DNA from 2 places in the Kitasatospora sp. NPDC056783 genome. Region 2 is predicted to be linked to the other one. Evidence: riboswitches for the same ligand, from Rfam matches in the RefSeq annotation. Region 2 holds a riboswitch; the other holds the start of a gene.
The links. Region 2 has a riboswitch for glycine ahead of gcvT (glycine cleavage system aminomethyltransferase GcvT). Riboswitches for the same ligand answer to the same signal wherever they lie in the genome.
Positions count from the first base shown of each region.

Region 1: linked by a shared signal. The riboswitch ahead of gcvP (aminomethyl-transferring glycine dehydrogenase) and the one ahead of gcvT (glycine cleavage system aminomethyltransferase GcvT) in region 2 are both predicted to bind glycine.

Region 1 is NZ_JBHUAF010000533.1:141-4,429, reverse strand. Features, by position in the region: gene gcvP (aminomethyl-transferring glycine dehydrogenase) at 1-2,811, opposite strand, end outside; glycine riboswitch at 3,049-3,152, opposite strand; partial or broken gene ACFRMQ_RS38555 (PRC-barrel domain-containing protein) at 3,376-3,759, shown strand; partial or broken gene ACFRMQ_RS38550 (YsnF/AvaK domain-containing protein) at 3,874-4,289, shown strand, end outside.
Region 2 is NZ_JBHUAF010000367.1:474-8,282, reverse strand. Features, by position in the region: gene ACFRMQ_RS33665 (ABC transporter substrate-binding protein) at 1-1,314, opposite strand, end outside; gene ACFRMQ_RS33660 (ABC transporter permease) at 1,406-2,392, opposite strand; gene ACFRMQ_RS33655 (enhanced serine sensitivity protein SseB C-terminal domain-containing protein) at 2,838-3,767, opposite strand; gene ACFRMQ_RS33650 (enhanced serine sensitivity protein SseB C-terminal domain-containing protein) at 3,883-4,677, opposite strand; glycine riboswitch at 4,886-4,990, shown strand; gene gcvT (glycine cleavage system aminomethyltransferase GcvT) at 5,222-6,343, shown strand; gene gcvH (glycine cleavage system protein GcvH) at 6,470-6,844, shown strand; gene glyA (serine hydroxymethyltransferase) at 6,931-7,809, shown strand, end outside.

The DNA of each region.
Region 1 (4,289 bases), on a different contig from region 2:
CTTGTCCGCCGGGTTCACGCCCGCCGGGAAGACGGCCTCCTGCCGCGAGTAACCGTGCGCCCAGTCGCCGGCCAGCGTGGCGGCGGTGTGCGGGGCGTTGCGCAGCGGGTTGTCCTCGGCCGCCCACTCGCCCGAGCCGACCTTGTCGATCTCGCCGCGGATGGTGATCATCGCGTCGCAGAAGCGGTCGATCTCGTGCAGGTCCTCGGACTCGGTCGGCTCGATCATCAGCGTGCCGGCCACCGGGAAGGACATCGTCGGCGCGTGGAAGCCGTAGTCGATCAGGCGCTTGGCGATGTCGTCCACCGTCACGCCCGTCTCCTTGGTCAGCGGGCGCAGGTCGATGATGCACTCGTGCGCGACCAGCCCGCCCGGGCCGGTGTAGAGCACCGGGAAGTGCGGGGACAGGCGCTTGGCGATGTAGTTGGCGTTCAGCACCGCGACCTGGGTCGCGTGCTTGAGGCCCTCGCCGCCCATCAGCCGGACGTACGCCCAGGAGATCGGCAGGATGGCCGCCGAGCCCCACGGCGCGGCCGAGATCGGGCCGACACCGGTGGCCGGGCCGGCCTCCGGCTGGAGCGGGTGGTTCGGCAGGTGCGGCGCCAGGTGGGCGCGCACCGCGACCGGGCCGACGCCCGGGCCGCCACCGCCGTGCGGGATGCAGAAGGTCTTGTGCAGGTTCAGGTGCGAGACGTCCGCGCCGAACTTGCCCGGCTTGGCGAGGCCGACCAGGGCGTTCAGGTTGGCGCCGTCCACGTACACCTGGCCGCCGGCCTCGTGCACCAGGGCGCAGATGTCGGTGATCTGGGTCTCGTACACGCCGTGGGTGGACGGGTAGGTGACCATCAGCACGGCGAGGCTGTCGCGGTGCTGCTCGATCTTGGCCTTCAGGTCCTCCACGTCGACGTCACCGTCGACCAGGGTCTTCACCACGACCACGCGCATGCCGGCCATCACCGCGGAGGCCGCGTTGGTGCCGTGCGCCGAGGACGGGATCAGGCAGACGTCGCGCTGGGTGTCGCCGTTGGCGTGGTGGTAGGCGCGCACGGCCAGCAGACCGGCCAGCTCGCCCTGGGAGCCCGCGTTCGGCTGGATCGACACGGCGTCGTAGCCGGTCACCTCGACCAGCTGCTGCTCCAGCTGGCGGATCAGGGTCAGAAAGCCCTGGGCCTGGTCGATCGGCGCGAAGGGGTGCAGCTGACCGAACTCCGGCCAGGTCACCGCCTCCATCTCGGTGGTCGCGTTGAGCTTCATGGTGCAGGAGCCCAGCGGGATCATGCCGCGGTCCAGCGCGTAGTCCCGGTCCGACAGGCGGCGCAGGTAGCGCAGCATGGCGGTCTCCGAGCGGTGGCTGTGGAAGACCGGGTGGGTCAGGTACTCGTCCTCGCGCAGCAGCGCGGCGGGCAGCGCCTCGGCGCTCTCGGCGACCTCCACGCCCTCGACGCCGAACGCGGCCCAGACGCCGGCCAGGTGCTCGCGGGTGGTGGTCTCGTCGGTGGAGACCGAGATCCGGTCCTCGCCGTCCTGGTACACGTTGATGCCGTTGGCGCGGGCGGCGGCGGCGATCTCGGCGGCGCGGCCCGGGACGACGGCGGTGACGGTGTCGAAGAACTCGCCGTGCAGCAGCTCGACGCCGCCGGCCTTCAGGCCCTCCGCGAGGGCGGCGGCGTAGCGGTGGGTGCGACGGGCGATGTCGGCCAGGCCGTCCGGGCCGTGGTAGACGGCGTACATCGAGGCCATCACGGCGAGCAGCACCTGGGCGGTGCAGATGTTGCTGGTCGCCTTCTCGCGGCGGATGTGCTGCTCGCGGGTCTGGAGCGCCAGGCGGTAGGCGCGGTTGCCGTCGGCGTCGACGGAGACGCCGACCAGGCGGCCGGGCAGCGAGCGGGCGTACTCGGCGCGCACCGACAGGTAGCCGGCGTGCGGGCCGCCGAAGCCCATCGGCACGCCGAAGCGCTGCGAGGTGCCGCAGGCGATGTCGGCGCCCAGCGAGCCCGGGGACTTGAGCAGGGTCAGCGCGAGCAGGTCGGCGGCGACGGCGACGATGGCACCCAGGCCGTGCGCCTGCTCGATCACCGGGGCGAGGTCGCGGACCACACCGGTGGCGCCGGGGTACTGGAGCAGCACGCCGAAGACGCCGCGCTCGACGATCTCGGCCGGGATGCCCTCGGACAGGTCGGCGACGACGACCTCGACACCGGTCGGCACGGCGCGGGTGTTGATCACCGCGACGGTCTGCGGCAGGGTCTCGGCGTCGACCAGGAAGACACCGCCCTTGACCTTGGTGACGCGGCGGGCCAGCGCCATCGCCTCGGCGGCCGCGGTGCCCTCGTCCAGCAGCGACGAGCCGGAGGTCGGCAGGCCGGTCAGGTCGGAGACCAGGGTCTGGAAGTTGAGCAGCGCCTCCAGACGGCCCTGCGAGATCTCCGGCTGGTACGGGGTGTAGGCGGTGTACCAGGCCGGGTTCTCCATGACGTTGCGCAGGATCACCGGCGGGGTGAAGGTGCCGTAGTAGCCCAGGCCGATCATCGGCTGGAGCACCTGGTTGCGGCCGGCCAGCTCACGCAGCTCGGCGAGGACCTGGGCCTCGGTCCGGCCCCCGGGCAGGTCCAGGGCGGTGATGGAGCGGATCGCCTCGGGCACCGCGGTGGCGGCGAGTTCGTCCAGCGAGCCGTAGCCCACGGACGCCAGCATCTTGTCCTGCGCGGCCGCGTCGGGGCCGATGTGGCGGTTCTCGAAGGGGCTGGCCAGCTCAAGCTCGGTGAGGGTCGAGGCGCTGGTGGGGCGTCCCGCGTTCGGCTGGGCGTTCATGGTGGTCGAGGCCTCCTGGTCACGGACCGGCGGGGGTACGCACGCCGGCCGGCCAACGCCGCTGCGGACAGCGGACCGGCCTGGGCGGACGGACCCGAAAGGCCTCCCCCTCTGTCATCGGGACCTGAGAGCTTCGCCCGCACGTCGCGCTGTGGCGCTTCGTCGGCTTGCACCGTCGGTGAGGGTGGTGGTCGTCGGCTCCCGCGCCGGCGCTCCTGCCCTGCTTTCCAGAGTGACCTAGCCCGCACGGTACGGATGCCTGAGAGATTCCGGGGAGGAGTTGCTCCTTCGGCGCCCCGACCAGCGGTTTTCGCTGCCGGGGACTCTCCCGAGCGGGCTCGGCGGTCGCGGCCCAGATTACCAGCGGGAGGCCCTCGGATCACCGGTGCATCAGGTCACTCGGGGTCTACGCGCGTTCCCTCGGACGGTCCAGTGCGCAGCCCGTCCGGCGCACCCCGGTCGCGTTCGTCCGGTTCATGGCTTTTGGTGTGAAGTGGCGGACGGAACGGGTGCTCCGGCCGCCTTCCCGCGGGAGTTCCGCAGCCCAGCGCACTGGAGGAATGAGTGCAGACCGACATCGACCCCCGGGACCTCATCGGCCACAGGGCCGTCGACCGCAACGGAGACAAGATCGGCACGGTCGACGAGGTCTACCTGGACGACGCCACCGGCCGGCCCGAGTGGGCCGCGGTCCGGACCGGCATCTTCGGCCGGGACGCCTTCGTCCCGCTGACCACGAGCGAGTTCGCCGGCGACGAGCTCCGGGTGCCCTACGACAAGTCACTGGTCAAGGAGTCGCCGGACTTCGGCGTCGGCCAGCACCTGTCCCCCGCCCAGGAACTCCAGCTCTACCGCTACTACGGACTCGACACCCCGGTGGACGGCCGCCCGAACGGCGAGGACGGGCGCCGCGCCGAGCAGCCCGACCTCGACTTCGGCACCACCGCGGCCGCCACCGCGTCGACCGCGGCGGCCCCCGCCAAGTCGCTCACCTTCCACCACCCCGAGCGCCCCGCCGAGCCCGCGCCGGTCAGGGCCTCCGTCGCTCCCGTCGCCCCGGCCGTGACCGACGCCGGCGGAGCCGTCCCGGAGGCCGACCCGCGCACCCTCGGCGCCCCCGCTCCCGCCGCCGCTTCCCCGGCGCCCGCCCCCACGGCGCCGGTGGTGGAGCCGAAGCACCGGTCGCAGCCCGCCCCGGCACCGGCACCCGCCGCGGCCACCGCCGCGCCACGGACCGCCGCCATCCCGTCCACCCCCGCCGGCAGCCCGGTCGAGATCACCCGCCGGGAGGAACGGCTGGACGTCACCACCGAGTGGCACACCATCGGCACCGCGAAGCTGCGCAAGTACGTCACGACCGAACAGGTCGAGCGCCGCGTCCCGCTGGTCCACGAGCGCGTCCGGGTCGAGCGGATGCCGGTCGGTGAGGCCGAGCGCGCCGGCCTCACCGAGAAGGAGGTCGCCGAGGCCGTCGAGGA
Region 2 (7,809 bases):
GATCGAGGTGGCCGCGGCGACCTCGGTGGCGCGCTCGGTGCGGGCCGACAGGACGGTGTTGATGCCGCCCTCCTTGCCGCAGGCCTTCAGGGCCTCCTTGGCCTTGGCCTCGTCGCCCTTGCCGTCCTTGGTCTCGTACAGGTTGAAGTCCTGGTGGCCCGGGACGTCGGCCGGGAGGACGGTGTTGGCGACCTGGCCGCGGATCGGGCCGCCGAGCGCGGTCTGCACCGAGACCTTGTCGACCGCGTACTGCACGGCCTTGCGGCACTCGATGTTGTCGAACGGCGCGAGCTTGGAGTTGATCGCCATGTAGACCAGACGGCCGCCGTAGGCGTTGTCGGTGCTGGCCTTCAGCTTGGGGTTCTGGAGGATCTGCGCCTGGGTCTGCGGGTCGACGCCACCGCCCACGAGGTCGACCTGGGCGTTGCCGGCCAGCAGGTCCTTGTCGATGGTGGACTGGTCGATGTTCATCCGGAGCACGAGCTTGTCCGCGAGCTGCTTGCGGATCGGGTCGGTGCTCGGGTCCCAGTTGGTGTTGGGCACCAGGACGGCCTGCTTGCCGTCCTCGTAGGACTCGAACTTGTAGGAGCCCGAGGAGACGATCTTCTTCACGTAGTCCGAGCCGGTGTCCTTGGCCTGCGGGACGGGCGCGGTCTGCGGGGCGCTGACCAGGTAGTCGAAGTCGGCGAAGGGGTGCTTCAGGTGGAAGACGACCGTGGTGTCGTCGGGCGTCTCGATCGAGTCGAGGCCGCCCTCCTTGTCCTTGTACGGGCCGGCGTACGGCGTGGCGTTGTCCACCAGGTGCTCGCGGAAGTAGACCGGGCCGTTGGAGTTCACGTCCAGCGCGTAGTTCGAGCGCTCGATGGCGTACTTGACGTCCTTCGAGGAGATCGGGGAGCCGTCGTCGTACTTCAGGCCCTTGCGCAGCTTGTACGTCCAGGTCAGGCCGTCCGCGCTGACCTGGCCCATCGACTCGGCGAGGTCGGGGACGAGCTTGTTGCCCTCGTCGCCCGGCGCCGGGTTGAAGGTGGTCAGCGAACGGGCGTACAGACGCGAGAAGTTGTAGATGTACGCGTAGTACGTGTTGCCCGGGTCGAGCGAGTCCGGGGTGCCCTTCATCTCGAAGGTCACCGTCCCGCCCTTCTTGTCCGAGGCGTTGACGACGCTCTTGGTGGCCGCGTTGGCGCCGGAGCCGCCCGCGGAGCCGGAGGCCGAGGCGGAGTCGCCGCTCTTCTTCGAGCTGGTGCAGCCGGTGACGACCAGGACCGCGGCGGCGGCCGCCGCGGTCAAGGCGACGGTACGGGACCTACGCATGGGTGAGATCAACCCCTTGGAGATGTGGAGGCGGTGTGAGGGTCCTGGCGCGGGGTCAACTGGTGACGCGGGGCCAGTGAATGACGCTTGATCAGTTGTTCTTGGGATCGAGGGCATCGCGCAGGCCGTCGCCCAGGAGGTTGAAGGCGAGCACGGTGATGAAGATCGCCAGACCGGGGACCACCATGTACTGGGGGTCCACCTGGTAGTACCGGATCGCGTCCTGGAGCATCCCGCCCCAGGAGGCCTGCGGCGGCTGGATGCCGACGCCCAGGAAGCTCAGCCCGGCCTCGAAGAGGATGTTGGTCGGGATCAGCAGGGTCGAGTAGACCAGGATCGGACCGACCAGGTTGGGCAGCAGTTCCTTGAACAGGATGAACGGGCCGCGCGCGCCGAGGCTGCGGGCCGCGTGGACGAACTCCCGCTCGCGCAGCGAGAGGGTCTGGCCGCGCACGATCCGGCCCATGTAGGGCCAGTTGAAGAAGCCGATCACGAAGATCAGCACCAGCATGTGCAGCGGCAGGCCGTGCAGGCCGAAGGCTCCGCCCTGGAGCGAGGTCGAGATCGCGATCGCGAAGAGCAGCAGCGGGAACGCCAGGAAGACGTCCATCACCCGGCTGATCAGGGTGTCCACCCAGCCCCCGTAGTAGCCGGCCATGATGCCGAGTACGGTGCCGATGGTGTTGGACAGCAGGGTCGCGCCGAAGGCGACCAGCAGGGACACCCAGGAGCCCTCGATGACTCGGGTGAGCAGGTCACGGCCCTGAAGCGGGTCGACGCCGAGCGGGTGGTCCAGGCTCATGCCGCCCCAGTCGCCGAGCGGCAGACCGCCGAGGTCGGCGTCCAGGAGGTCCTGGTGGAGGGCGTCCGGGTCGAGTCCGAACATCGACTCGATCGGCTTGGCCAGCACGGCGAGCAGGATCAGCAGGATCACCACGACGCCGCCGGCGACGGCGGCCTTGTCCCGCTTGAAGCGGGTCCAGGCGATCTGGCCGAGGGAGCGGCCCTCGATCTTCTTGACCGGATCGGCGGCGGCGGGTGCCTCCGGCGCGTTCCCGGCGGTGGTCACGGATGTCATGGTCAGTTGGTCCCCTCGCCGACGGTGGCCGGCCCACGGGTGCCGGCCGTCGGCTTCGGCGGTGCGGCTGCGGACGTGCGGAAGTGCTTAGGAGGAGCTGGTGTTGACGGCAGCACGTCGTGCACGGGCGCTGCCACCACGCGGGATGGGCTTCGCGTGGACAGGCTGTCGGCGGCCGCGCTCACCTTTGTGGGGTTGCAGTACGCGCGGTGCGTTGCGCAGAACTCTCTGCCATCCGAACTGGCTTGCGCCAGCCCTGCCAACCGACAGATGCCCAACTGTGATCTGCGCGCATGCACCTCCCCGGTCTTCGGCATATACCTCTTCACATGGCTGTAACTGCCATGTCAAGATGATCCGAGCACACATCCGGAAATTCGTCCGGAAAGCATCGAAGCCGACTTGATGGGCAATCAAGTCGGCTTCGGGGAATGCGTTTTGTGAATCAGTGCCCGGGGTAGCCGGGCCACGGCCGCTGCGGCTGCTGTTGTTGCTGCCAGCCCGTCGCCGGCGGCTGGGTGCCGTAGGCATAACCCGGCATCGACTGGCCGGGGTACGACGGCGGGGGCGCCGGCGGGTACGGACCGGTCGGCGGGCGGCCCGCCTCCCGGTCGAAGAACGGCCGGGCGTTGGCGCGCATCCACAGCGCCACCGGGTCGTACTCGTCCGACATCGCCACCGTGGACACCGCGAGCCCCTCCGGAGCCACCGCGATCGCGCGCTGCATCAGCGCCCGCACCGCCTCCACGGCCGACGGCGAACTCTCGTACAGGTCAAGGCCGATGGCCAGGTACGGCTCCCCCACCGCGGGCTGCACCCAGGCCCGGCGCAGGGCCCGCACGGTGCGCACCTCGGCGGCCTGGCGCTCCAGCAGCGCGAAGAACGGCTGGGCGTTGAGCTGCGGCTCGCCGAGCTTCAACGGGCCGGCGGGAAGCCGCTCCAGACCCGCGGCGATCCGCCGCAGGTCCGCCCAGGGCACCCCGACGCCGCCCCCGGGCGCGTGCGGATTGAGCCACAGGCCCCAGCGGGTGCGGTACAGCGAGGCCGCGATCTCCCGGCCGGAGATGACCTCGTGGGCCCGGGTCCAGCCCGAGGAGGTCAGCTGCTCGGACGAGGTGACGGCCGGCGCGTAGCCGTGGCCGCTGATCTCCATGTTCCCGTACTGGGCGTCCTGGCTGCCCGGCGTGCCGTGCCACAGCAGCATCCAGACCTGACCGTCCGCCAGCGCGTGGAGCAGGCGCTCGTACGCGTCGTAGCGCTCCGGCGCGACCTCGCGCAGGGCGCGCTCCAACCCGCCCGGATCAGCTCCCGGGCGCCCGGCCGGTGCCTGGCCCCAGGGCCCCGGCACCCCGCCCGCTCCCGCTCCCGCACTCATGCGCCCACCTCGCCGCGCCTCTTTCCTCGAACCCGCCGACCCGTCGGCCGTCTGCACGCACCCTATGGCGCGGCACCGGCCGCCGCCACGGCGACGTGCCTTGATCCGGACCCGCTCAGGCCCGGGTGTGGAAGGGCATCACCCGGGTGAGCAGCCACTCGACCACCGGGTCGTCGGCGAGGTCGAGCAGTACGAGGTGGACGCCGCCGGGCAGCGGCGCGGTTCCCAGCGCTCGCCCGAGTGCCTCGTTCACCGCGGCCGGCTCGGCGGGCGCCGCGGGGTCCAACTGGACGCCCACGAACATCACGGTCGGCTCGCCCTCGATGCTGGCCAGCGCCCTGCGGGCGGTCAACACCCCGGGCAGTGCCGACAGTTCGGCCCGGCAGACGGCCAGGAAGTGCTCCGGGTCCTCGCCCGGCACCGGCTCGCGCAGCGCCACCCGGCCGCCGGTCGGCGCCGCCGGGTCCTCCCAGCGCTCCTCGCGCGGCCCGCGGCGCAGCTCCGCGACCCCCTGCGGCGGCACCGGGATGCCCACCGCGGCCTCCGGGTTCACCGCGATGCCCACGCCCAGCGGCAACCCCCGGGCGAACTCCCAGGCCGGCGCGACCGCGAAGGCCATCCCCGGCGCCTGCTGGAGGAACACCTCCTGCGAGGAGAACACCGGCACGTACGGGTCGCCGGCCAGCTCGATGGTCGGCAGGTCCAGCGACTGCCCCTGCGGGTCGGCCCCGGCCGGCAGCGGCACCCACACCTGGCTGCGGGCCAGCACCTCGATCACCCGCGGGGTCGCGCCCGGATCGCCCAGGGCCGCGGTCAGCACCTGCTCCAGCTCGTTGGCCGGCCAGGAACCGCCCGTCGGCGCCTCCTCCGGTCCGCCCCACCCCTGCTGCTGCTCCACCGGGTACCCCATGCGCCGCCGATTCCGCCCTCTGCCGGTCGGCCGCCCTCTGCTGCGCCGACGCGCAGCAGTCTAGAGCCCGGGGGCCACGGGGTTAGGGCTCGTGTTCGGTACCGCGCCGTGTGACCGGGTCCCCTCTCCCCTCGTCGCCCGGGACGTGCCATGATGTCCGCGTCCGACGGCATGCGCCGCGGGCCCCCACAACTCCATACCGGCCGCTCGAACCCGCGCGGGAGAGCCCGGAGTGCCGTCCCACGGCACGAGCCGGCGCCGAAGGAGCAAGTCCTCCCCGGAATCTCTCAGGCACCCCTACCGCACGGGTTAGGCACATCTGGAAAGCGGCGCCCGGCCCTGTCGGACGCCCACCCACGGTGCAAGCCGCCAAGCTGTCCCCCAAGCTGGAAACCAGCTGCGGGCAGCCGGGCGGTGAAGCTCTCAGGTTCGACGACAGATGGGGAGACCCACGCCGCCGCATGCCCGCGCGCAGGGTCGGCCCCCCAGCGGGTCCGGTCCGGCGCGTGCACCCCTGAGTGCCCCGACCGAGGAGTTCCTGGCCATGTCGTCCCTCCGCCTGACCGCGCTCGACGCGCTGCACCGCAGCCTCGGCGCCACCATGACCGACTTCGCCGGCTGGGACATGCCGCTGCGCTACGGCAGCGAGCGCGAGGAGCACCTCGCCGTCCGCACCAAGGCCGGCCTGTTCGACCTCTCGCACATGGGCGAGATCACCGTCACCGGCCCGCAGGCGGGCGAGATGCTGGACCACGCGCTGGTCGGCTTCGTCTCCGCGCTCGGCGAGCTGCGCGCCCGCTACACCATGATCTGCGCCGAGGACGGCGGCATCCTGGACGACCTGATCGTCTACCGCCTGCGCGAGGACGCCTTCCTGGTCGTCGCCAACGCCTCCAACGCCCAGCTGGTCCTCGACGAGCTGATCGCCCGCGCCAAGGGCTTCGACGCCGTCGTCACCGACGACCGCGACACCTACGCGCTGATCGCCGTCCAGGGCCCGGAGGCCACCGGCATCCTCGCCGCGACCACCGACGCCGACCTGCCCGGTCTGAAGTACTACGCGATCCTCCCGGCCGTGGTGTCCGGCCGCGAGGTGCTGCTCGCCCGCACCGGCTACACCGGTGAGGACGGCTTCGAGATCTTCTGCCACCCGGCCGACGCCGAGCCGGTCTGGCAGGCGCTGACCGCCGCCGGCGAGGGCCACGGCCTGGTCCCGTGCGGCCTGTCCTGCCGCGACACGCTGCGCCTGGAGGCCGGCATGCCGCTGTACGGCCACGAGCTGTCCACCGACCTCACCCCGTTCGACGCCGGCCTGGGCCGGGTCGTCCGCTTCGACAAGACCACCAACGAGGGCGCCTTCGTCGGCCGCAAGGCGCTGGAGCAGGCCGCCGCCGCGGCCGAGAGCAACCCCCCGAAGGTCCTGGTCGGCCTGGTCTCCGAGGGCAAGCGGGTGCCGCGCGCCGAGTACACCGTGGTCTCCACCGAGGGCGAGGCGATCGGCCGGATCACCTCGGGCTCGCCGTCCCCGACCCTGGGCAAGCCGATCGCGATGGCCTACGTCGACGCCGCCCACGCCGCCCCCGGCACCACCGTCGCGGTGGACGTGCGCGGCAAGCACGAGCCCGTCCAGGTCGTGGCGCTGCCGTTCTACAAGCGCGCCCGCTGAGCGCGCCCGCCGAGCCACGCCCGCCGAACCTTCGCAAGGCCCCGGTTTTCCCGTACACGCACGTCGCAGCCGTCCGAGCGGCGGCCCGCTTCGCCGTGCCCGCTTCCCATCCTGGAGAATGACGCCATGAGCAACCCCCAGCACCTGCAGTACACCAAGGAGCACGAGTGGCTGACGGCCGCCGAGGACGGTGTCTCCACGATCGGCATCACCAAGCACGCCGCCGACGCGCTCGGTGACATCGTCTACGTGCAGCTGCCCGAGGTCGGCGACACCGTGACCGCCGGCGAGACCTGTGGCGAGCTGGAGTCGACCAAGTCGGTCAGCGACCTGTTCTCCCCGGTGACCGGCGAGGTCACCGAGGTCAACCAGGACGTCCTGGACGACAACAGCCTGGTCAACAGCGCCCCGTTCGAGGGCGGCTGGCTGTTCAAGGTGCGCGTCGAGGCCACCGACGAGCTGCTCAGCGCGGACGCCTACACCGCCCTCATCGGCGGCTGAGACACCTGACCGGGGCGGTCACCGCGCGGCGGCCGCCCCGCCCCAGCCGCGGCCCCCTTTCCTCCTCCACCGGGAAGACCACCACCATGACGGTTCTCAACCAGTCCCTGCACGCCCTCGACCCGGAGATCGCCGCCGCGGTCGACGCCGAGCTGCACCGCCAGCAGACCACCCTGGAGATGATCGCCTCCGAGAACTTCGCCCCGGTGGCGGTCATGGAGGCCCAGGGCTCGGTGCTCACCAACAAGTACGCGGAGGGCTACCCCGGCCGCCGCTACTACGGCGGCTGCGAGCACGTCGACGTGGTCGAGCAGATCGCCATCGACCGCATCAAGGCCCTGTTCGGCGCCGAGCACGCCAACGTCCAGCCGCACTCCGGCGCGCAGGCCAACGCCGCCGCGATGTTCGCGCTGATCCAGCCGGGCGACACCATCCTGGGCCTGAGCCTGGCCCACGGTGGTCACCTGACCCACGGCATGAAGATCAACTTCTCCGGCAAGCTCTACAACGTGGCCGCGTACCACGTGGACGAGAAGACCGGCCAGGTCGACATGGCCGAGGTCGAGCGCCTCGCCAAGGAGCACCAGCCGAAGCTGATCATCGCCGGCTGGTCCGCCTACCCGCGTCAGCTGGACTTCGCCGCGTTCCGCCGGATCGCCGACGAGGTCGGCGCGCTGCTCATGGTCGACATGGCGCACTTCGCCGGCCTGGTGGCCGCCGGGCTGCACCCGAACCCGGTGCCGTACGCGGACGTGGTCACCACCACCACCCACAAGACCCTGGGCGGCCCGCGCGGCGGCGTCATCCTGTCCAAGGCCGAGTACGCCAAGAAGATCAACTCCGCGGTCTTCCCCGGCCAGCAGGGCGGCCCGCTGGAGCACGTGATCGCCGGCAAGGCGGTCGCCTTCAAGGTCGCGGCCTCGGAGGAGTTCAAGGAGCGCCAGGAGCGCACCCTGGAGGGTGCC